Linked DNA regions of Desulfitobacterium hafniense DCB-2. The protein of the gene in region 1 interacts with the protein of each later gene in a pairwise test. Links are inferred from orthologs where the notes say so. Each region holds a gene or a part of one and is shown on either strand. Other genes may lie near its edges. The genes, in order: rplA and thrS.

Evidence for each region.
Region 2: the proteins of rplA (region 1) and thrS interact in binary tests that used the Escherichia coli proteins (3 or more experiments, as listed by UniProt). The link is inferred for Desulfitobacterium hafniense DCB-2 from one-to-one orthologs.

The regions. Positions count from the first base shown.
Region 1 is NC_011830.1:442,895-454,693, forward strand. Bases 3,066-5,858 are described here. They hold rplA (50S ribosomal protein L1), read left to right. Parts: upstream 3,066-4,012; coding sequence 4,013-4,705; downstream 4,706-5,858. Other genes in these bases: nusG (transcription termination/antitermination protein NusG), read left to right, coding at 3,066-3,487; rplK (50S ribosomal protein L11), read left to right, coding at 3,535-3,963; rplJ (50S ribosomal protein L10), read left to right, coding at 4,934-5,458; rplL (50S ribosomal protein L7/L12), read left to right, coding at 5,617-5,858. In the rest of the region: thyX (FAD-dependent thymidylate synthase), read left to right, coding at 1-244; 23S rRNA (guanosine(2251)-2'-O)-methyltransferase RlmB, read left to right, coding at 234-974; RNA polymerase sporulation sigma factor SigH, read left to right, coding at 1,236-1,889; rpmG (50S ribosomal protein L33), read left to right, coding at 2,408-2,557; preprotein translocase subunit SecE, read left to right, coding at 2,667-2,885; more of nusG, read left to right, coding at 2,960-3,065; more of rplL, read left to right, coding at 5,859-5,991; DHAF_RS02140 (response regulator), read right to left, coding at 6,067-7,197; DHAF_RS02145 (ATP-binding protein), read right to left, coding at 7,257-10,313; DHAF_RS02150 (methyl-accepting chemotaxis protein), read left to right, coding at 10,518-11,799. UniProt on the Escherichia coli protein: One of the primary rRNA binding proteins, it binds very close to the 3'-end of the 23S rRNA. Forms part of the L1 stalk. It is often not seen in high-resolution crystal structures, but can be seen in cryo_EM and 3D reconstruction models.
Region 2 is NC_011830.1:199,796-211,790, reverse strand. What follows is about bases 5,229-8,217. They hold thrS (threonine--tRNA ligase), read right to left. Parts: upstream 7,687-8,217; coding sequence 5,770-7,686; downstream 5,229-5,769. Other genes in these bases: ytxC (putative sporulation protein YtxC), read right to left, coding at 8,026-8,217; DHAF_RS01005 (EamA family transporter), read right to left, coding at 5,229-5,343. In the rest of the region: xsc (sulfoacetaldehyde acetyltransferase), read right to left, coding at 1-1,570; DHAF_RS01015 (IS1182-like element ISDha11 family transposase), read left to right, coding at 1,942-3,300; DHAF_RS01010 (diaminopimelate dehydrogenase), read left to right, coding at 3,443-4,432; more of DHAF_RS01005, read right to left, coding at 4,480-5,228; more of ytxC, read right to left, coding at 8,218-8,901; DHAF_RS00990 (bacteriohemerythrin), read right to left, coding at 9,156-9,563; speE (polyamine aminopropyltransferase), read right to left, coding at 9,802-10,656; DHAF_RS00980 (aminotransferase class I/II-fold pyridoxal phosphate-dependent enzyme), read right to left, coding at 10,659-11,995. UniProt on the Escherichia coli protein: Catalyzes the attachment of threonine to tRNA(Thr) in a two-step reaction: L-threonine is first activated by ATP to form Thr-AMP and then transferred to the acceptor end of tRNA(Thr). The rate-limiting step is amino acid activation in the presence of tRNA.

The DNA.
Region 1 (11,799 bases):
CTTTAATGCCCGCTCTTTGCTGAATTTCTTCGAACATCGAACCTGCATGCGCGCCCAGTGGGAAATTCGCATCCTGGCCGAAAAAATGCTGGAGCTGGTCCGGGAAGTTGCCCCTAATGTTTTTGGTCAAGCCGGGCCTACCTGTGTCACTCAAGGGGTTTGTCACGAAGGGGCCATGAGCTGCGGACGGATCAAGGCACTGAAGAAGGAAGCGGAAAGGATGACCCTAATCTATGACCGATGAAATCGTCTATGGACGCAACGCTGTTTGGGAACTTCTCCAATCGGGCAAACCCGTCAATAAGCTCCTCCTGCAAGGGGAAGGCACGGCCGGCCGCTTCCAGGACATAGTCAGCCATGCCCGGGCTCAGAAGATTCCCTTTCAATTTGTGGATAAAGCAGCTCTGGATCGTTTAACTGAAAAAGCCAAGCATCAAGGAATCCTGGCCTACGTCGCCCCCCGGGAATATGCCGAAGTGGACGATATCCTCGCTCTGGCCGGAGAAAAAGGGGAAGATCCTTTTATCCTTGTTCTGGACGAAGTGGAAGATCCCCATAATCTGGGTGCCCTCATTCGGACCGCCGATGCTGCGGGAGTCCACGGGGTAATTATCCCCAAGCGGCGCAGTGTATCTCTGACCGCCACAGTAGCGAAGACCTCAGCCGGTGCCGTAGAGCATGTCCTGGTAGCCCGGGTAGGGAATCTGGTTCAGACCCTGAAGGACCTCCAAAAGGCAGGATGCTGGGTCTCAGGAGCTGAAGCGGAGGGAACGGAAGTCTACCGGTCCGACCTCACAGGGGCGCGGGTCATCGTCATCGGAAGCGAAGGGAAGGGATTGAGCCGGCTGGTCAAGGAGACCTGTGATGAGATCGTCAGTCTGCCTATGAAGGGACGGATCAATTCATTAAACGCCAGTGTGGCGGGTTCCATTCTTATGTACGAGGTTCTTCGTCAGCGGGGCAGCAGGAATTAGGTTATAAAGGATAACCCCATAATGGATTTGTATTGCAAAAATCTTGTAAATCAACCTAAACTATGGGATAATTGGAGCCAATCATGGAAAGGGCCGGGGCCAAAAGCCCAAACCCGGCTTGTAGAGTGCATGAGACGACATAACCTCTAAAACTTCGCCTTGACGCTTCCGTTTTTTTCAAGGTATAATGAGTATGTTCTTGAGGACAAGAGCGATAATCCATTACAACATCTTCATCACCATGATACGGGAGGGATCGCTTTGACACTTAACGCCCAACTTGAAGCGTTGGAAGAGTGCGACACGAATGAAGTCATAGTGGATGAAGAAGTGGTAGAGCTGGCCAAAAACGGTGATGCCGAAGCACAGGAATACTTAATTAATAAGTACAAGAACTTTGTCAGAGCAAAAGCAAGATCATACTTCCTGATCGGAGCAGATCGTGAAGATATTATCCAAGAGGGTATGATTGGACTCTACAAAGCGATTCGAGATTTCCGTGGTGATAAGCTCTCCTCGTTCCGAGCCTTTGCTGAGCTGTGTATTACAAGGCAGATTATTACCGCCATTAAGACGGCTACCCGGCAAAAGCATATTCCTTTGAATTCCTACGTGTCCTTAAATAAACCTATCTATGACGAAGATTCGGATAGAACCTTATTGGATGTGATTTCCGGCACCAGAATAACCGACCCGGAGGAATTGATCATCAGTCAGGAAGAGTTCGACGATATCGAAGAAAAGATGGGTGAGATCTTGAGTTCCTTGGAGTGGAAAGTCCTGATGGCTTACCTTGAAGGAAAATCCTATCAAGAGATTGCTGTAGACCTACATAGACATGTGAAATCCATTGATAATGCTCTCCAAAGAGTAAAAAGGAAGCTTGAGCGTTACTTAGAACGTCGTGATGGATAAGCTTGAAGTCAGGAGTCCGGATTTATGTGCATTTTGGAGAACAAGCTATGCTCTGCTATGAGAGGATCATGTGCCGGCTTGATGGAGTCGGTTTTTCATTTTCGAGTTCAACTCAATCACTTACTGTAGATTTCTTTTAGAAAAAGGGTGTATTTTTTTAGCTTTTGGTATATAATGAATGAGTGACTTGGGTAGGTGGCCGAGTGGTTAAAGGCGGCAGACTGTAAATCTGTTCCGAAAGGTACGGTGGTTCGAATCCATTCCTGCCCACCACTAAACATCGCGGGATGGAGCAGCGGTAGCTCGTCGGGCTCATAACCCGAAGGTCGTCGGTTCAAATCCGGCTCCCGCAACCAAAGACGAAAATCCGCATGGCTAAAGCTCTGCGGTTTTTTTATATTGAATTATATTGCATACTAAATTTTTCAAATTCTTGACATGCTAAATTACATATGATAATGTATTATGAGCATGGATTGAATGCGGATTTTTAGTTGTGCCCAGGGAGGTGTTCGTGAATGCGTGTTGGCATTACTTTAGCTTGTACCGAGTGCAAAAACCGGAATTATGCTTCCATAAAAAATAAGAAAAATAACCCGGATCGTTTGGAAGTTAAAAAGTATTGTAAGTTTTGCAAGTCCCACACAGCTCACAAAGAAACCAAGTAATTTATAGCTGGGCGTTGGGCGAATTGTCTTTATGTCTTGGCCCAAAAGTCTGTACGCCGGGCTGCGTTGTCAATGATGGTGGCTCAGAGTCTTGTAAGGATGTGATTGGATGGGCGCAGTTAAGAAGCAAACGAATGCTCCTGCAAAAGAAAAGTCCACAGAGTACTTTAAAGGAGTATGGAGTGAACTTAAAAAAGTACACTGGCCGGACCGCAAACAGCTTTTGACTTATACAGGAGTGGTTCTCGTCGCTGTGGCTATTGTAGCTGTTATGCTGTGGGTTGTAGACAGCGGATTAAGTATCTTAATGACCAAGATTCTCGGATAGGTACTCAAACAGGTTGCCCCTGAAAGTAAGGCAAGTTAGTTTGGGGCCTTGTATTGGAGGTTCCTGTTCGAAATATGACTAAGAACTGGTATGTTATTCACACTTATTCCGGCTATGAGAATAAGGTGAAGACCAATCTTGAAAAGCGCGTAGAATCCATGAACATGGAGGATAAAATCTTTCGTGTTCTTGTTCCCATGGAAGATGAGATTGAAATCAAAAATGGGAAGAAGAAGATCGCCAAGCGTAAAGTTTTCCCGGGCTATGTTCTGGTGGAAATGGATATGACGGACGATTCATGGTATGTGGTGCGCAATACTCCGGGTGTGACAGGCTTTGTCGGCACCGGGGCCAAGCCCATTCCCTTGCTGGATCATGAAGTACAAGCTATTCTAAAGCAAATGGGTGTGGAAGAAGTCCGTACACGTGTGGATTATACCGTGGGTCAAAACGTACGTGTAATATCAGGTCCTTTTAAGGATTTCATCGCTTCTGTTCGGGAAATCCTTGAAGATAAAGGGAAGCTGCGGGTATCTGTGTCCATGTTTGGACGGGAGACTCCGGTGGAACTTGATTTTGCTCAGGTCGAGAAAGTCGACTAGTGTCCTTCTCACTGGGCAGGAAATTACCCTATTAAGGAGGTGTAACTATGGCAAAGAAAGTCGTTGGTTTGGTTAAATTAGCGATCAACGCAGGTAAAGCAAATCCGGCACCTCCGGTTGGTCCAGCTCTTGGTCAGCACGGGGTCAACATTATGGCCTTCTGCAAAGAATACAACGAGCGTACAAAGGATCAAGCGGGATTAATTATTCCGGTTGAAATTACCGTTTATGAGGACCGTTCCTTTACCTTTATTACCAAAACTCCGCCAGCATCTATTTTGTTGAAGAAAGCTGCGAACATTAATTCAGGTTCTTCAGAGCCTAACCGTAAAAAGGTGGCTCAGGTGAGCAAAACTAAAGTTCGTGAGATCGCTGAAACCAAGATGAAAGACCTCAATGCAGCAAGCGTTGAAGCGGCTATGAGTATGGTTGAAGGTACTGCGCGCAGTATGGGAATCACCATCGTCGAAGGTTAATGATTTTTGTGGGAGGGCTCGTCCCGAAGAACCACTAGGAGGTTAAAGAATGGCCAAAGTAGGTAAAAACTATCAAGAAGCAGTTAAAGCTTTTGACCGTGCTGCTCTTCATGAGCCTATGGAAGCTTTAGCAGTCGTTAAGAAGATCGCTAAAGCAAAGTTTGACGAAACTGTTGAAGTAGCATTCAAGCTCGGTATCGATACCCGTCATGCGGACCAACAAATCCGTGGAGCCCTTGTGCTTCCTCACGGAACCGGTAAAACCCGCAGTGTGTTAGTCTTCGCTAAAGGCGATAAAGCTAAAGAAGCTGAGGCTGCCGGTGCAGATTTTGTTGGTGCTGAAGACATGATTGCGAAAATCGAGCAGGGTTGGTTTGGTTTCGATGTGGTTGTTGCTACACCGGATATGATGGGTATGGTCGGTAAACTGGGTCGTGTGCTCGGTCCTAAAGGACTTATGCCAAACCCCAAGACCGGTACCGTTACCTTTGATGTAGCCAAAGCTGTCAAAGAGATCAAAGCCGGTAAGATTGAATATCGTGCTGACAAAGCCGGTATCATTCATGCCCCTATCGGCAAAGTTTCCTTCAGCGAAGAACAACTCTATCAGAACTATAAGGTTCTGGTTGAGACCTTGGTTAAAGCGAAGCCGGCTGCCGCTAAGGGTCAGTATATCCGCAGCGTCACAGTGTCCTCTACTATGGGACCTGGAGTACGGATTAACCCGGTCAAAGCCAATTAATTGGATTCCAAAAAGTGTCTGGAATATTTCTTGACAGGTTTGCATAGATAAGCTATACTCTACTAGAATTGAATAGCCTTCCACTGTAGACAGCAGGTGCTCTTAGAGCTTAATATCCCTGCCGAGGTTGGAAAGATAGCCTTAAGTTATATTGGGCCTTCTTAACCTCTGCAGTCAAAGCGGGGGTTTTTCTATTAGTGTGGGTATTTCGGAAGGAGGTGGACTTAAGTGCCAAATATCGAAGAAAAAGCACAAGTGGTTGCGGAGATTAAGGAGCGGTTCCAAAACTCCACAGGGGTCGTACTGGCTGATTATCGCGGCCTGACCGTTGCTCAAGTAACTCAACTGCGTGCCCAACTGCGTCAAGCCGGTGTCGAATACCATGTATTGAAAAACACCATGGTTCGCCGGGCGGCTCATGAAGTCGGTATCGAAGGTTTGGATGGATATCTGGAAGGACCTACAGCCGTTGCTTTCAGTGCTGATCCAGTGGCTGGAGCTAAAGTATTAGCTGATTTTGCTAAGACCTCGAAGACCTTTGCTATCAAAGCAGGCGTGGTCGAAGGAAAAGTCGTTGACGAAGCGGGAGTTAAAGCCCTTGCGGAACTTCCTTCTCGCGAAGTTCTCCTTGCTCAAGTCCTGCGAGGAATGCAAGCACCCCTCGTCGGCATGGCCAATGTACTTCAAGGACCAATCCGCAAAATGGGTTATGCCTTGGAAGAAGTGCGTAAGCTTAAAGAAGCTCAGGCGTAAGCAGGATTTAAAACGCTGCGCTGAGGATGGGAACTACGATGTTCGGGTTATGATGGGGGGCCTGGCCCTCAAAGCATCGTAACTGAATTATAATGATTTCCGTAAATGGATTCCAAAACAAAAATTAATTTTAAGTGATATTAGGGAGGAAAATTTCAATGTCTAAAACTGCTGAAATTCTCGAAGCCGTAAAAGGCTTAACCGTTCTCGAGCTTGCTGAGCTCGTCAAAGCTTTCGAAGAAGAATTTGGTGTTAGTGCTGCTGCTCCTGTAGCTGTAGCTGCTGCTCCTGGCGCTGCTGCTGCTCCTGTTGCTGAAGAGCAAACCGAATTCGATGTTGTTCTTATGAATGCTGGTGCCGGAAAAATCAACGTCATCAAAGTTGTTCGCGAAATCACCGGTCTTGGCCTGAAAGAAGCTAAAGAACTGGTTGACGGCGCTCCAAAGCCTGTTAAAGAAAAAGTCAGCAAAGATGATGCCGAAGCTATCAAAGCTAAGCTCGTTGAAGCTGGTGCAACTGTCGAAGTTAAGTAAGTTTAGCCTATAATAGTGCTTAAAGAAGGCGCCCTTCTCCACCCATAAAGGTGAGAGGAGGGCGCCTTCTTTGGTTTAATCCATTCTCTTGAGAAGACTGTGATACAGAGTTTGTATGGATTTTCCAGGCTCAAGTCCCAATTCGGCCTGGAAAAGCTTTCGTACAGTATGATAGTGGGTAATAAAAGCGGTCCGGTCCTTTTGGGTAAAATAGCAGGTTAAGAGCATTTCATGTACAGTTTCATCTAAAGGGCAGCGTTCTAAAATACTGCGCAGAATCTTCTCTGCTCTGACCCAATCACCTTGAGTCATATAGAAGTTTACGACGGAAGACGCCAGCTTATAAAATTTCTGCCCATACTCGGCTTTTAGAGCCAAAGACCACAGATAGCCGTTTTCCTCCAAGTAATCTCCGGTATAGAGAGAAAGGGCATGTTCGCATCTCGCAATGGTGCTTTGATTTACAGGGACGGAGGAAGCGATATGGGCATCAAACTCGACCTTATCAATGGCTGCTTGGGGAAGGCTCAGCCAATAGCAGCCGTTGCTGAAACTTAAATCGAAAGGGATATTGGCCGCAGTCAACACTTTTTTTAGTTTATATACGGTAGTATGGAGCTGAATATCCACCTTTTCGCTATGGTATTCCGGCCAGAGAGCTTCGCAGATTCGCCACTTGGGAACTTCCTTTTCCAGATTCTGCACCAGATAGGCAAAAAGTTCTTCGGCCTTGGATGTCCGCCATTTAACTGGCTTTTTGCTGGCGGGGCCGTACACTGAAAATTTTCCGAAATAATGAATATTGGCTCCCAAAGGAGATTCCGGGGCAGAATCCTTGGCTAACCCTTTTCTTTTGATAAGGCGTCTGACGGCTCTCTCCACATCTTCCGGGAGGAGGGGCTTTAATAAATAGTCTAAAGCATTGACCCGGAAGGCATGCAGAGCATAGTGATCATAGGCGGTCACAAAGATGATTTCCACATCGCTGTCCATAGCCAGGATATGATTGGCCAGCTCCAGGCCACTTGTGTCAGGTATTTCAATATCCAGGAAAGCAACATCCGGTTTGGTTAGCCTTAGGCTGGATAAAGCGTCTGCCGCCCTGAGAAAAGTGCCGACAACCCTGATTTGACCGGTTTTTTCCAGAAGCATCTGCAGAATCTGGGTCGCCGGTTCTTCATTATCTACAATAATGGCTCTTAGCATCGATGCAGCTCCTTTCTATAAGACTTTAGTTATGAGTGGCGGTTTAGGATATTTGTCAATCAGGTTTTGGCCGGGATGCGGAAAGAAACGGTTGTCCCGTGGTCTTCCACGCTGAAGATAGTTAAAGTGGTCCCATAGAAGCGCAGCAACCTGCGGCTGATATTGGTCAAACCAACTCCCCGGGTTTCGGATTTTGCATGGATCAAATCCTTCAGGACGGAAGCGGGGATACCGACACCGTTATCTATGACTTCTACCTGAATGCAGTCTTCAGAGTGTGTCAGAGACAAAGAGACCTTTCCGCCCTGGCTTCTCTTCAGCAAGCCATGCCGGATTGAATTTTCAACGATGGGCTGGATCATGAGGGGAAGAATGGAGAAATTTAACACAGAGGGCTCAACGGCGTACTCCACTTCAAGCTGACTGCCGAACCTGGCTTCTTCAATAGCTACATAGGCTTTGACCAGTCTAAGTTCCTTTTCGACGGTAACCAGGGAAGCTGTGCTGGAGAAATCAAAGCTGCTCCTTAAAAAAACCCCCAATTCGGCAAGCAGCTCCCCTGCCTTGCCGGGATTGGTATAACAAAAAGAGTAGATGGTATTCAGAGCATTGAATAGAAAATGAGGTCTGATTTGGGCCTGCAGAAAAGCGGTTTCTTTTTTCAGCAGCAGATCCATAGAATTTTTCAACTGGACAAGGGTGCTGACGCGGCACTTAAGCTCCCTGACTTCAAAGGGTTTTTCGATAAAATCGTTGGCACCCGCTCGAAAACCCGCCTCCATATCCTCCGGTAAGGCCTTGGCAGTAAGGAGCAGGATCGGCAGTTCGAGGGGGGAATAGGTTTCCCTGATTTTTCGGCAAACTTCATAGCCGCTGATACCCGGCATCATAACATCAAGAATGCAGAGATCGTAGTGAAAGGCTCCTTTAAGGAGATGCAGCGCCGCTTCTCCGTTGATCGCCACGGTCACATTGTATTGATTGAGGGTCAGGATATTCATCAGGGCTTTTAGATTGGAGAACTCATCATCAACGACAAGAATAGAGAATTCTCCTCCCACATGAACTGTCTGGGGAAGAGCTTCAGTGGCTAAGGATTCAGACCCGTCGTATCCCACATAGTCCCCCGGCAATGATCTCTGGGGTTTATTGTCTTTGGCAAGAGGTATTGAGAAGGTGAAGGAGGTTCCCTGACCAGGCTCGGAACGGGCAACGATCTGTCCCCCATGCAGTTCAATCAGCTGTTGGGTTATGGTCAGCCCCAACCCTATTCCTCTTTGGTTGGCCGATTGTTCCCCCAGCTGTTCATAGGGGGCAAAAATGTCTTTGAGCTTGTCGGCGGGGATGCCGATGCCTGTATCGCTGACCTGGATCCATAGAAACCCTCCATCCTGCCGGCAGCTGAGAGAAATGCTCCCCAGCTCTGTGTATTTAAGGCTATTATCCAGCAAATTGGAGAAGATCTGCTTTAACCGGTTCTCATCCGCCCAAATCAAGTGCTGATTGGGCGGTATTTTATTTTCCAGGGTGATGGGTCTTCCTTTGATCAAATAACGGAAAATATCCACCGTCGATTCGGCAACCTGGTGCACGTCCAGACAAACAATATGCAATTGAATGTCCATGACCTTTAACTTAGAATAATCCAGAATATCATAAACCAGGGTGGAGAGCCGTTTGCCGATGCTGGTGATCAAGCGGATATCTTCGGCCTGGGCCCGGCTTAAGCTGCCTCCCGCGCCATCCAGAAGGGACTGGGAAATATTGATGATGCCATTTAAGGGCGTTTTCAGCTCATGGGAGGTCTTGGCCAGGAAATCATCTTTCAATTTATCTAAAACCACCAGCCGGTCACTGAGTTTTTCAATGGTTTTGAAGGAGTTCTCATATTTTTCGGACATGTACAAGGCTAAAGACAAAACAAAAATCGGCTGAAAAACGGGAAGGAACAGATTGGATTCCCAGAGCAGAATAAAATTAGCGAGGATGGTCAGCAAGTGAATCAGGGAGCTCACTACAGCGGAAAAAAGATAATAACGGCCCTCGCTGCCACCCTTGGTGTTCTTGGCGAGAAGGGCAATAAGTAAAAAAAGTACATAAATCTGACCGACCAAAGCAACCGTATAGATATATCCCCATAAGTAAAAATCGGTGAACCAGTCCAGCAAGATAAAAAATAGGGTTATACCATCGATAATCAGGTTAGCCCGGCGGGAAGAACCGCCTTCTTGAGCGTGATAGAGAAATTTGATCAGGGCATAAAGACATAAAGTATAGGAAATGATCAGAATTTTTAAGGAGGTATTATACGATAAAGCAGGGAGTGCATAATTTAGTAGTGCTTCCGAACGAACAGAAGCCTGGAGTGATGAAACCAAGCAATAAAGGGCAAAAAACAGGATCTCGGCGCTCTTTTTTCTTTGCAGGCCTAAACCGAAGAAGTAAAGGGCCAGAAAAGACATTCCGGATATGAGGGATATATCAAGGAAAGAGTCATACATCCGCAGGGCGGCAATGGATTTTTGATCGCCAAAGTGAATTTCATAAAGGATGCCGCTGTTGACATAAGAAAAGTCAGCCGCCTGAACAAGGATTTCTACCTCGCCGTCATCTGTTTGGAAGTAGCCGGTATCTGCATAATATTTATGGACGGTGGTTTCAGGTGAGTTTCCAGGGCTGCCGCATTCCAGAATAAGCTGATCATCGGCAAATATTCTGGCGGAGGCGGATATGCAGGTGATTTTAATCCCGAAGTTTCCTCCCTCGGCAGGAAGCAGGATTCTCAGACGATAGGTGGCGCTTCCCTGAGGGGGTAAATGCTCCCCTTCTATTTGATAAGAACCCCAACTGGCGGGAACATTTTGAATGGTTTTGCCTGAGGGTTCCTGGTTTTTAAAGTCTTCGGGAGTCAGAAGCTGCCCGAAATAAAACTCCCATTCACCGCTCAATTTTACAGTTTTGTCGCGCACTCCGTTATAATCCCTTAGATCCAGGGTGCCTTTTACGGCTTTGGGGATATCGGACAGGGAGAGGCGGAAGAGCGGTACAGCAAGACTGGCAGCCATGATCAGCAACATGATGACGAAAAAGGACTTTTGCATGTTGGTATTGTTCATAATAGAGAATCCTTCCGAGTTAGTAGCCTTTTCTCTTATTCTATATAAAGCGGGAAGATTTTTATAGTCATTTTTACGACAATTTTAAATGTTTTACTTTTAAGGAATTGTTCAGAAAATGTTCAGACTCCTTTGTTAAAATAATAATTAATTTTTAAATTATTTAAATTAAAATGATTAGTTCGCATCAAAGGAGAGGCGTTTATGAAAATCCACAGTTTGTCAGGGAAGATATCGGTGTTAATGGCGGGATGTGTGGCGGTTTTTACTATAGCGGTTTACTTTATCATTTCCTTAACAGTGGAAAGTGTTATTAACCAAAATATTGAGGATGAGGTAAGGGCCAAGGCCCTTGTTTTAAGCGAAGAACTCCAGAATAGGCAGCAAAGAGCTTTAAATGCCACGGAATTATTGACAGGATCCCCTGGGCTGCTCGAGGCGATTCGAACCGGGAACCGCCAAGGGGCGCTGGCCATCGGTCAACAGGCGTTAAAAACATTGGAGCTTGATTTTTTGGTGGTTACCGACCAAGAAGGAAAGGTATTTGTGCGGACTCATGAGCCGGAAAAATACGGGGACAGTATTATTGACCAGGTCAATATTCAGAAGGCCCTGCAAGGGGAGGCCTCTGTCGGCATTGAAGAAGGGACGTCGATAAACTATTCAATCCGGGCCGGTGCGCCCCTGCAGGATGAGGAAGGCCGTATTTACGGTGCCGTATCCCTGGGATATGCTCTTTCAGAAAATGACTATGTGGATGCGCAAAAGAAAATCTTCAATTGTGATGTGACAGTATTTTTAGGCGATGAGAGAATTGCGACGACGATTATGAGCAAAAACGGCACTCGTCTCGTCGGCACCAAAATGGAAGATCAAAGGATTATCGATACCGTTTTGAAGCAAGGAAAAGCTTATTATGGCTCAACGACTATTAACGGTTCAAAGTATTTTGTCGGTTATACACCCCTTGCTGATGTTACAGGAAAAGTCAGCGGGATGCTTTTTCTTGGACAAAGCTATAATATGGCCGCGATGCTGAGCCAAAAGCTGATCATGAATCAGGCGGTTTTTATGGCCGTTTTAGGAGTCTTTATGGGTTTTTGCGTGGTATTTATGTTTCGGATTATGATCCTCCGCAAGATTAAGGCCATCACTGCCATGCTCAAAGACATCGCTGAGGGAGAAGGGGACCTGACCAAACGGGTGGCGGTTTCAGCTCAAGATGAAATCGGGGAGATGTCCGATTACTTTAATTTATTCATAGAAAATATCCATGAAGTGGTTAAGGGAATCATTGCGGAAACGAATAAGGTCAATACGGCGATCCTTGCCTCCCATCGAAATATAGGGGTTCTCACGGGTGAGTTGGAAAACGCGGCGGCAACCGTGCAGGAATTGTCGGCCGGGATGGAGGAAACGGCCTCCTCTACGGAAGAAATAACCGCAACCTCCACTGAAATTGCCAGTGCGGTGGAAGTCGTAGCCA
Region 2 (11,995 bases), 240 kb from region 1 along the record:
CTGCTTTAGATACTCGGATACCTTCCGCCCCCATGGCAATGGCAACCGGGGCGAAACTTTCAGGAGTCGGAATGTCCACTCCGACAAAGCGGTTATTATAAAAATCAATTTGGTTTTTCTTCTCTGCGCACCAGGCTCCATTGCGGAAGACGATAGCGACAACAGGAAGGTTATGTTCAACAGCTGTACTTACTTCGTGCAAACTCATCCCCCAGGCTCCATCACCGATGATTGCCACCACCGGGCTGTCCGGTTCAGCCAATTGTGCCCCCAAAGCGGCGGGATATGCAAATCCTGTATTGCCAAAGGTAAGGGCTGCAATATGTTTTCCTGCTCCTTTAAATTTCAGGTAACTGTTGGCTGTGGAGGAGACATTGCCAATATCGGTGGCCACAATGGCATTTTCCGGAAGCGCCTTTTGGATTTCATAGAGGGCACGCCGGGGATTGATGGGATAACCATCAACCATTGCTGATTGTACAATTTCCTCTTCCCAGGCATTTTGTTGAGCTTTAATTTGTGTTAAGCGGCTTTGAGAGACTTTCGGTTCGGCAATTCTTTCCTCTAAGCGTTTAAGAATCTCCCTGGCAGCTTCCCTGGCATCTGCGATCAGTCCCACTTCAACAGGATGAGTGCGGGCAATATTACGAGGATTAATGTCTACCTGAATAATTTTGGCACTTTCCGGGAAGTAATCAATATCGTATTGAGGGGTGGTCCCAAAAACGGAAAGTCGCGTTCCTATGGCCAGAATCACATCGGCTTCCGCCACCAGATTCATGGCCGCCTTTGAACCCATATAACCAATCGGTCCTACCCACAAAGGATGATCGTATGGGAAAGCATCATTATGCAGATAGGTGCAGGCTACTGGTGCGGTTAATATTTCTGCAATCTTGGCCACAATATCCTTGGACTGAGTGTCTACAACTCCACGACCGGAAATAATCACAGGTCTTTGAGCGGAAATCAAAAGCTCTGCTGCTTTATCAAGAGAAGCTAAATCCCCGCATCCCCGTTGATCCACCCGATATTGATGGGGTTCAAGAATTTGTTCACTAATTTCTCCATAGAAATAATCACGGGGAATATCATAAAGAACAGGTCCCCGCTCTGCATAGGCAATGCGGAATGCCGTGCGCAAGCAATCGGCTGCACGTGACGGGTGTGGAACCCGAATGGTTTCTTTGGTTATTGCTTCAAAAATCTTTACCGTATCTGCTTCCTGAAAACCGTCCCAGCCCACTGTAGGCGTACCGGCCGACGGACAAATGACGACCATAGGGGTATGTGCTGAATTGGCTGCCGCTACAGAGGTTACCATATTGGTAATACCAGGTCCGTTTTGCCCGATAATTACGCCGGCTCTGCCTGTCACACGGCAAAAGGCATCTTCCATATGTCCTGCTGATTGCTCATGGCGAACAGGGATGAAGCGAATTCCGGCAGTTGGAAATAAATCAAGTAAATCCATGAACGCTGATCCGACGATACCAGTAACGTGATCTATGCCTTCTGCTACAAGGGTTTCACAAATCGCTTCACTGGGTGTCATTGTGATTTTCGGCATCTAATTTTCCCTCCTATAAGTTTAGTAGTAAATCAGTGTTTCTTCCTCTGGTTCGGACATCCGTACCAGTTGAGCTTATCTATAGTATAAAGAATTATTTTCCACCCGTCAATATGTGAAAGATATACTTTTCACAAATAGTTTGTCGATTATTCTGCCAATGCCATAAGAAGAATCCTGCCCTTATGTGGACAGGATTTTAAATGCTATCGAGATAATTTAATCTTTTGGCAAATGAATTAGTTTCATAACTTGAACCCATTGATATTTCTACTTTTTTTGACAACTAAAAAAGGAGTACCTCCCCAACATCTCGAAATTGTAGTCGTCCAAAACACAAACACCGAGAGGTGGGAAAGGAGTACTCCCTGATGTTTAATATTCGCCAAGAACGTCTATTTTCCTTGGAGGAAATTTTAGAAACTTCTCCAAGAGATTCATATTCTCTAATTCTTGGGTCTTTGGACATTATTCCTTTACTCAATGCAGTTTCTAAAAAGGCTATCTTTGGAGCCCCAACTCAACTAAACTATTCTGCTATGATCTACTCATTAATCATTCGAGTAATTGAAAGAATCCCTACAATTAAGGATTTGCGTAAGCGGTTAAAGAACAGCTTAGAGTTTCGATTCGACTGTGGATTCACTCTTGCTGACTCTGTTCCTAGTGAAGCATCCTATTGCCGGATGATTAAGAAAATCCAAGATTCCTCTGCCTTGGCAAATTCTCAGGATGATTTGGTGCTTCAGGCATTCAAAGAAGGGTTTATCGGTCCGAAATGTGCTGTTGCAATCGATGCTACCCATATCGAAGCCAGAGATCGCAAGCCTGAAAAAAAGAAGGAAAAAACAGTGGTTGAGCAAGCTCCCAAAAAGCGTGGTCGAAAGCCCAAAGCAGAACGCGAGGCTTGGCTCAAAGAACAGGAGGAGCTAGAAAAGAATCGCCCCATATTTGAAAAGAAGATTGAAGATCAACTTCCCTACAGCTTTACAGAATTAGTACAACACATCCCACTTGATCCTCAATGGGGTATTAAGAAGAATTCAGAAGGTAAAAACGTGTTCTGGTATGGCTTCAAAGGGCACCTCCTTGTCGATTGTAAGGGCCAATACGTTTTAAGCTCCTTACTCTCTTCGGGGAATATAAATGACGGAAAAATGGCCATTCCTCTAATTAAAGCTCTGAGTGAAAAGCACCCTTATTTGAACCCCTCCCATATCCTTGCGGATGCAGGATATGACTATGCTCCAATTTACGAGCAAGCTAGAAGTATAGGAGCACAAGCGCTGATTGATTACAATCGACGAAATGAGCAACTTCCAGAGGGCAAAGATAAATATTTTCGTCCAATATGCCAGAAGGGTTATTCATACCGCTACGACAGCTATGATCCATGCTATGACACTGTAAAATATACTCAACCCAAGGAATGCAAGGAGTGTTCACTTAGGGAAAGCAATACCTGTCAAAGGGTGTTTAAGATGAAGGTTTCATCAGATCCTAGAAAATACACTGTACCAGCTAGGGGAAGTGACCGTTACTTTGAACTTTACAAACAACGAACTGCTGTAGAGCGAGTCAATGCGTATCTCAAGGAGTATTTCCAGCTCAACAATATCCGTCATCGTGGAAAACGTGCCCAAGTAGATTTTCAGTTTTCAATCTTGGCCTATACCCTATGCAAATTAGCTGTCGATCGCCTAAATAAGTCAACGAGTATGGCCGCTTAGTTTTTTAAAAAACGGAAATTCCGAAATTCTGTTAGTCTGTTTTATTTTCGGACTAACATTATGAAATTAACTCAAATACATATAAAATTATTTGTACGTCTGGAATACTACGGGTTAGAATAGATGCAAGGGGGAATCGTATATGAATAAGATCAGAATTGGCATCGTTGGTTACGGAAATCTTGGCAAAAGCGTGGAGCTGGGAATTCGGCAAAATGAGGATATGGAACTTGTGGGAGTATTTACGAGACGGGATCCTTCATCCATCAAAACCGTTACCCCAGGGGTTAACGTCTTCACCATGGATGAGTCCAAGCAGATGACAGAGCAGATTGATGTGATGGTGCTTTGCGGCGGAAGCATGTCGGACATGCCGGTCCAGGGTCCTGAATTTGCAAGTCTGTTCAATACCGTTGACGGCTATGACACCCATGCCAGGATTCCGGAATATTTTGCCGCCATGGATAAAAATGCTTTAGAGTCCCAAAAAGTCTGCATTATTGCCAGCGGCTGGGATCCGGGAATGTTCTCCATCAATCGTCTCTATGCGGAAGCCATCTTGCCGGCCGGAGATACATACACCTTCTGGGGCAAAGGAATCAGCCAGGGGCATTCCGATGCGCTCAGAAGAATTAAAGGGGTAAAGGATGCTAAACAGTATACCATTCCCAAAGATCAGGCTATTAACGCTGTAAGAAGAGGAGAAATGCCGGAACTTTCAACAAGGGAAAAACATTGGCGGGAGTGCTTTGTCGTCCTTGAAGAAGGAGCCGATAAAGAACGGATTAAGCAAGAGATCAAGACCATGCCCAATTATTTTGCGGATTATGACACAGAGGTACACTTCATTACAGAAGAAGAACTGATCAAGGATCACCCTGGTCTTCCTCACGGCGGCTTAGTGATTCATCATGGCCGGACAGGTCTTGATGAAAAGCATCATCATGTCATTGAATATCGCCTGGCTTTGGATTCCAACCCTGATTTCACCGCCAATGTTCTCGTTGCCTTTGCCAGAGCAGCCTACCGCTTAAATCGCGAAGGGGTATCCGGTGCCAAAACAGTAGTGGATATTGCTCCAGCCTATCTTTCCAGCAAATCGGCTGAAGAGCTCAGAAGGTCCCTGATCTGATAGTTCAATAGGGCTTCCGGATGACTTCTCTTTCTTAATCAACAGCTTTAGATCAACATCGCCAAGGTTCCACTAACAATCAACACCAGCCCAAGGGCGGCTTTCTTTGCTAATTTCTCATGGAACACAACATAGGAAAAGGCAATGGTTACGAGAATACTGAGTTTGTCGATTGGCACAACTACGCTGGCCGGCCCATCCTGAAGGGCCTTATAATAACACAGCCACGAGCCGCCGGTGGCCAGACCTGATAATATAATAAATCCGAGTTCTTTCAGTGGTATCTCCCGGGAGATACCTTTTTTTCTTGTCACAAAAACCACGAGCCAAGCCATAACCAGCACGACTCCCGTGCGAATGGCGGTCCCGAGGTTTGCCTCCACTCCCTCGATGCCGATTTTTCCGAGAATAGCTGTGAGACTGGCAAAGACTGCCGATAAGAGAGCATAAATAAGCCAGGCCTGATTGGCTTTGGGCTGAGCCGCTTCTGTTGCTTTTTTCTGGATCATTAAGTATGTGCCTATCCCAATGCCGACAACCCCTACCCCTTTGCCGATGCTTATCCCTTCATTCAGTAAGATGAAGGCCAGAATGATGGTCAGAACCGTGCTGGATTTGTCGATGGGAACAACCTTGTTGATATCTCCCATCTGCAGAGCCTTGAAGTAACACAGCCATGAGGCGCCGGTAGCCAGGCCGGACAAAATCAAAAATAACAGCGTTTTCCCTGAGATATCGCCGATCGTGGTATGTGACTCAACCATCAATACCATCAGCCAGGAGAATGCCAGCACAACGATTGTCCGGATGGCTGTGGCCATATTCGAATCGGTCTTTTTAATTCCGCATTTTGCCAGGATGGCAGTAATCCCTGCGAAGAATGCAGAGCCAAAGGCGTACACAATCCACATTATCTTTACCTCAGTTTGTATTCGTTTGAGCACGGGCCAAAAGCAGATTCTCCAGGATTTTGATTTACAGCGGTCGCTCCATAAGCTGCGCGGACAAAACTAACGCTCAAGCCCTCCGCTGCGTGCTTTTCCCGAAGTTTTGTTTCCGCTCGCTTAAATTCGCTCTCTTTTGTAAAACAAAATCCTTGGGCAGCTTTCGGGTCTAAAGGACGTGGATGTAAGATAGCTACCCAATCTGAGTATGCCTTTTCATTCTTTGCTGATGCCGCTCCGCAGCATGGCCGTCACTCTATTAATCTAACACCTCATGGATTCTTTTCCAATACCTATCCAATAAAACTAAAAGACAGGCTATCAATTATGGCCATTGACAAAACAAAAGGATTCAAACCACATAAGTCTGAATCCTTTTGCCTGAGTCTTATCTTATACTAATTGCTTCTTGCTGCAGATTTCTTCCTGGATGAGAGCAATGAATTCTGCTACAGAAAGTTTTTCACCGGCGTTAGCCTGACCATAGCGCCGTACAGCGACAGTATCTGTTTCCGCTTCCTGGTCACCGACCACGAGAGCGAAGGGAATTTTGTGAGTCTGGGCTTCCCGGATCTTATAGCTGATCTTCTCGCGGCGTTCATCCACTTCAGCCCGGATGTCCAAGTCGTTTAAGCGGCGGACGATGTCCTGAGCATAGTCCTCGTGGCGTTCGCTGATGGGCAGCACCCGGACCTGAACAGGAGCCAGCCAGGTGGGGAAGGCACCGGCATAATGCTCTGTGAGCAGAGCAATGAAGCGCTCAATGCTGCCGTACACCACCCGGTGAATCATAACCGGGCGATGCTTTTGACCATCTTCACCGATATAGGTGAGGTCAAACTTCTCAGGCATTTGAAAATCCAGTTGTATGGTACCGCACTGCCAGGTTCTGCCTAAGCAGTCCCGGAGATGGAAGTCGATTTTCGGTCCGTAGAAAGCACCGTCTCCTGGGTTGATCTTATAGTTGACTCCCTTGGCTTCCAGGGCTTCCTGCAGGGCATTGGTAGCCATCTCCCACGTCTCATCGGCCCCCATGGAGTTTTCAGGACGAGTGGAAAGCTCCACATGATACTCAAAGCCAAAGACCTTATAGAAACGGTCCACCAGGTCGATGACGCCGCTGATTTCAGCTTTGATTTGGGAGGGAAGCATAAAGATATGGGCGTCATCCTGAGTGAAGTTGCGCACCCGCAAGAGTCCGTTTAAAGCACCGGATAACTCATGGCGATGAACCAAGCCCAGTTCTCCCATTCTCAAAGGAAGATCCCGATAGCTTCTCAGCTTCTGCTTATACATAATCATGCCCCCTGGGCAGTTCATGGGCTTGACGGCGAAGTCCTCATCATCAATCTTGGTAGTGTACATATTGTCTTTATAATGATCCCAGTGACCGGAGTTTTCCCACAGGTTGCGGCTGAGGATGATGGGGGTCTTGATTTCGTGATAGCCTCTCTTGCGATGCTCCTGGCGCCAGAAGTCTTCCAGTTGGTTGCGCAGCACCATGCCTTTGGGATGGAAGAAGGGAAAGCCAGGCCCTTCATCGTGGAGGCTGAACAGATCCAGCTCCACACCCAGTTTACGGTGATCACGGCGCTTGGCTTCTTCCAGCTTAAAGAGGTAGTCATCCAGATCTTCTTTTTTGGCCCAAACAGTTCCGTAGATCCGTTGGAGCATCTTATTCTTTTCACTGCCCCGCCAGTAAGCCCCGGCCAGGTTCATGAGTTTAAACGCTTTAACTACCCCTGTGGAAGGAATATGGGGACCGGCACAGAGATCGGTGAAGCCACCTTGAGTGTACATGGAAATCACTTCATCTTCAGGCAAGTCCTCGATCAGCTCTACCTTATACTTTTCTCCCTCTGCAGAGAAATACTGCAAAGCGTCGCTGCGGGAGATCTCTTTTCGTTCGTAGCGTTTATTTTCTTTGACCAATCGACGCATCTCAGCTTCGATCTTCTCCAGATCCTCCGGTGTAAAGACATGCTCGGAATCAAAATCATAATAGAAGCCATTGTCAATGGCGGGGCCAATCCCTAAGATGGTCCCCGGGAAGAGGTTCCGCACCGCTTCCGCCATCAGGTGAGAAGTGGAATGCCTTAAAATCTTCAGGCCTTCCTCAGAATCCGCCGTGATAATCTCCACCTCAGCATCCTGAGTTAAAGCATAGGACAGGTCCTTAACCTCTCCATTCACTTTCCCGGCCAGAGCAGCTTTAGCCAGACCCCTGGAGATAGAGGCCGCTAATTCCATGAGACTCTTACCCGATTCGATCTCCCGAATGGAGCCGTCTTTTAAAGTAATCTTTACCATCATAGTCAACTCCTTATTCTTTGGTTTTAATCTTTAAACTTTGAAAAAACTAAAAAAGCCCTCATCCCAATATGGGACGAGAACTTTATTCCCGTGGTTCCACCCAAGTTAAAGCACCCTCGGATGCTTTCACTTTGCTCCCTTAACGCGGGCCGACGTCTGAGCTTACTTCTCTTCAACTCAGCACTCCGGGGTGGTCTTCCTCTGCTTCTCTGTGAGAGATGCTTGCAGCCGGTGGCATCTCCTCTCTAACACAAACCAAAACAAATTACTTTCCCCATCATCGTTTTCATTTTATTATATCCACCCTTTTAGCCTTTGTCAATTCTTCTCACTTTGTCAAATCTTCTCACAGATGGGACAGCTTTCAGTACAATAGCTGACACGGCCTTCAAAAACCTTGCAAATGGTCTGCAGAGTATCCTGGTAGCCTTCATAACGAATATGCAGCACAATTTTTCGTGGAGCTACGGCAATCAGGGCGCTGACGAGAAGATCCTCATAGGTGAGTTCCTGAGAGGTATCCATGAAGGATAACTCATCCATATATTTTTTGGTGATTTTTTTGCCTTCTTCATTATAGAGGTTGAACTTGCCGTGTTTGGTTATTCCGACATGCAAGGTATGAATGCGGGGTTTTTGCGAATCCACAAAGCGCTTGAGCAGATTGATAAACTCCTCATATTCTGCTTCAATCACATGTTCATTCACCACATAATTGACGGCTCTATAGATCTCCTCTTTATAGTCTTTGGCACGGAATCGCAAGAAGCCTTCCATATCAAAGAACGGCTGAGCTTCTATACACTTGACGATTTGGTTGACCAAGGACGCTTTACGATGAATACGGTAATTTTTCCATTGCCGGGATTCTTGATTAAGGTATTGGAGAGACTTCTCAAAAACTTGAACGACTTCCTCCCGTTTCAGTTTATACTTGCTTTTGAGCAGCCAGCGGATATGATCCTTCTCCCAATGCTGCAAAATCGTTTCCGCAATAGCATTCGCCAAATAATAGCTGTGAATCTTTTTTGTGGTCTCCCGATCCTCTTCGATCGCTTCAAGCTGGAACTCACAATCTATCAACCAGTGCTTGCCTTGTTGATATTCGTGAAGCACCACAGGAAGCTTTTCTTGCTCTTGGAGCTGCCTAAGGCGCTCATAAATGCTCTCTCGATAATATTGAGTTCCAACCTGAACGGAGTGTTGTTCCACCCTGGCATCCCCTCCATAGTAGAGTATATGAGCAAGGTTTGCTCATATTGCGGTTTACCTCGAAATTACTCAAGCTATTTCGCAAAATCATATATTCCCTACTATTGCCAGGTTGACTCTCCCTTATTCCCCAAACCAGGATAGTGCCGCCTATTTCTGCACAGCAGCAAACTATAGACGGACATACAAAGGGAGTGCCGCCGACTCAGCTCTTTCAAAAAGCCGTTTGGCGACACTCCCTATTTTTCCTTTGACTAGCGTGTTATCTGCATAAAACTCTTAATGCCAAGATCGCTCTTGAGAATATGGTCCAAGACCCACCCAAAGATGAACTCCAAAAGCTTGCGGGTATGTCCATCCTGATCCTGATCAATAGCAGAGAAGTCAACGGACTCCACTTCTTTGATGAAATCGTCATGGGCTACTTTTTGTTTGAAGTAGCCTGGGTACTTGATTTTAAGCATCAGCTCTTCTTCTGTTTGGAAGTGGTGAACAGTATATTCCTTAAGCTCGGCGATGATTTGAATGATCTTATCGTACTTATCCGGCAGCAAGTAGTTTTCCAACAAATCATAGATCTCATTGCCGATTTCGAACAGATGCTTATGCTGTTCATCGATTTCTTCTACTCCGATGGAGTATTCGTCTTTCCACTTTAACATAACAATCACCTCTTTTGAATCTCCGTTTTCAAGTGCCGGGTTTAATATCCCCAGTCCTATTTTACAACACTAACTCCGCCCCGGCCAGTACCCTAAGCTAAACATCGGCATCATCTGCCCTTACACAAACTCATTTCCACCTTTAACAATGAGGCAGAGCTTTATGGAAGTCAGATAATATAAAAAGACAAGGGTCAGCAATCAGCTCACACCCTTGTCTTAAGTCCTCACCGGAGATTTATTCCACCGCATCGGCCAGCTGTTCTTTGACATAATTGGGGAGAGCAAAGCAGCCTTTATGGATCTCCGTGTTATAGTATTGAGTTTTAATCCCTAAGTCGTTCCAGGCCTGCTCGTCTATATCGATCAAGGGGTCATACTTTTTCGAAGCAAAGCCGAAAAGCCAGTGTCCGGAAGGATAGGTGGGAATATGAGCTTGATAGACCCGGCAGACGGGGAAAAATTCTTTGATCCTTTGGTGAGCCCGGCCCATGTTCTGGGCATAGGTTTCATAATAAGGGCTCTCATGCTGATTCACCAGGATGCCATCATCCTTGAGGGCTTTATAGCAGTTGCCATAAAACTCTTTTGTAAACAGACCTTCCCCCGGACCAAAGGGATCCGTCGAGTCTACAATAATCAGATCATAGCTGTTTTCTTTAGTCCGGATAAATCTCAAGCCATCCTCAAAGAACAAACGAACCCGCGGATCCTCCAGCTTGCAAGCCGTCTGGGGCAGATACTCTTTACAGACATCCACCACCAGTTTATCAATTTCCACCATGTCAATGTTGACGATAGAGTCATAGCGGGTCAGTTCGCGGACGGTTCCCCCATCCCCGGCCCCGATGACCAAAACATCTTTAATTTGGGGGTTGGTCGCCATGGGAACATGAACAATCATATCGTGATAAATAAATTCATCCTTTTGGGTCACCATCATCAAGCCATCCAGGGTAAAAAAGGTGCCAAACTCTTTGGATTCAAAGACATCGATCCTTTGAAACTCACTCTGTCCTGAATAAAGCTGCCGATCCACCTTAATCGAAAAGCGAACGTTTTCCGTATGCTCTTCTGTATACCATAATTCCATAGCTATTCCTCCACGACTTTGATATTTTCAATGTCCATATCCTCTGTTCCGGTCAGGAAACAGCCTTTAGCCTTAGAATAAGCGATATAGTCAATAATATCCTCCGTGATTTTTTCCCCTGGAGCCAAGATCGGTATACCCGGAGGATAAGCCATGACGAATTCCCCGCTGACCTTACCTTTGCTTTCCTGGATGGGCAGGGAGCGCTGCTGGGCATAAAAAGCCTGCTGGGGTCCCATGACCACCACAGGGTTAATATACTCATGATCAAACATGCCCGTTTTATCCCGCTGATAGCGCCGTTTAATCTCCGCCAAAGCCGAGACCAGACGCTCCAAAGCAAGAGCCCGATCCCCCACGGATATAATAGCCAGAATGTTGCCGATATCGCCGAATTCGATCTGAATCCCATAGTCATCCCGCAGGATGTCATAGACCTCGATGCCGGCCAGCCCGATATCCCGGGTGTGAATGGAGAGCTTGGTGCAGTCAAAATCGTAGACCGAATCCCCATTGTTCAGCTCTTTGCCAAACGCATAATAGCCCCCCAGCTTATTGACTTCATCACGGCCATAATTAGCCAGATAGAGTGCCTTGTCAAAGATACGCTGGCCGTTTAAGGCTAAGTTGCGCCGCGAAATGTCCAGGGAGGATAACAGCAGATAGGAAGCGCTGGTGGTCTGGGTTAGATTAATCATATGCCGAACCCGTCCCACATTCAAGCGTTTGCCGATCAACAGGAAAGAGCTTTGGGTAAGACTGCCCCCCGTTTTATGCATGCTGACCGCCGCCATATCCGCTCCCGCTGCCATAGCACTGATGGGCATATTTTCGCCAAAATAAAAATGGGTGCCATGGGCCTCATCCACTAAGACCAGCATACTGTGTTCATGGGCCAGCTCAGTGATGGTCTTCAAATCGGAACAAATCCCATAATAGGTTGGATTATTAACCAGAATAGCTTTAGCGTCCGGATTTTCCTTGATGGCTTTTCTGACATCAGCCACAGACATTCCTAAGGGGATACCCAGTTCCTTATTGACACCAGGATTGACATACACCGGAATAGCCCCGCTGATGATGAGAGCGTTAATGGCACTGCGATGAACGTTGCGGGGCATGATGATTTTCTCACCCAGCTTGCAAGCGCTCATGACCATAGCTTGTACCGCTGAGGTGGTTCCATTCACCATAAAAAAAGCATGATGAGCTCCAAAAGCTTCGGCAGCCAATTCTTCCCCTTCCTTGATCACCGAAACGGGGTGGCCAAGGTTATCCAATGGTTTCATGGAGTTGACATCTACGGACAGACATTTCTCACCCAGAAACTCCGTCAATT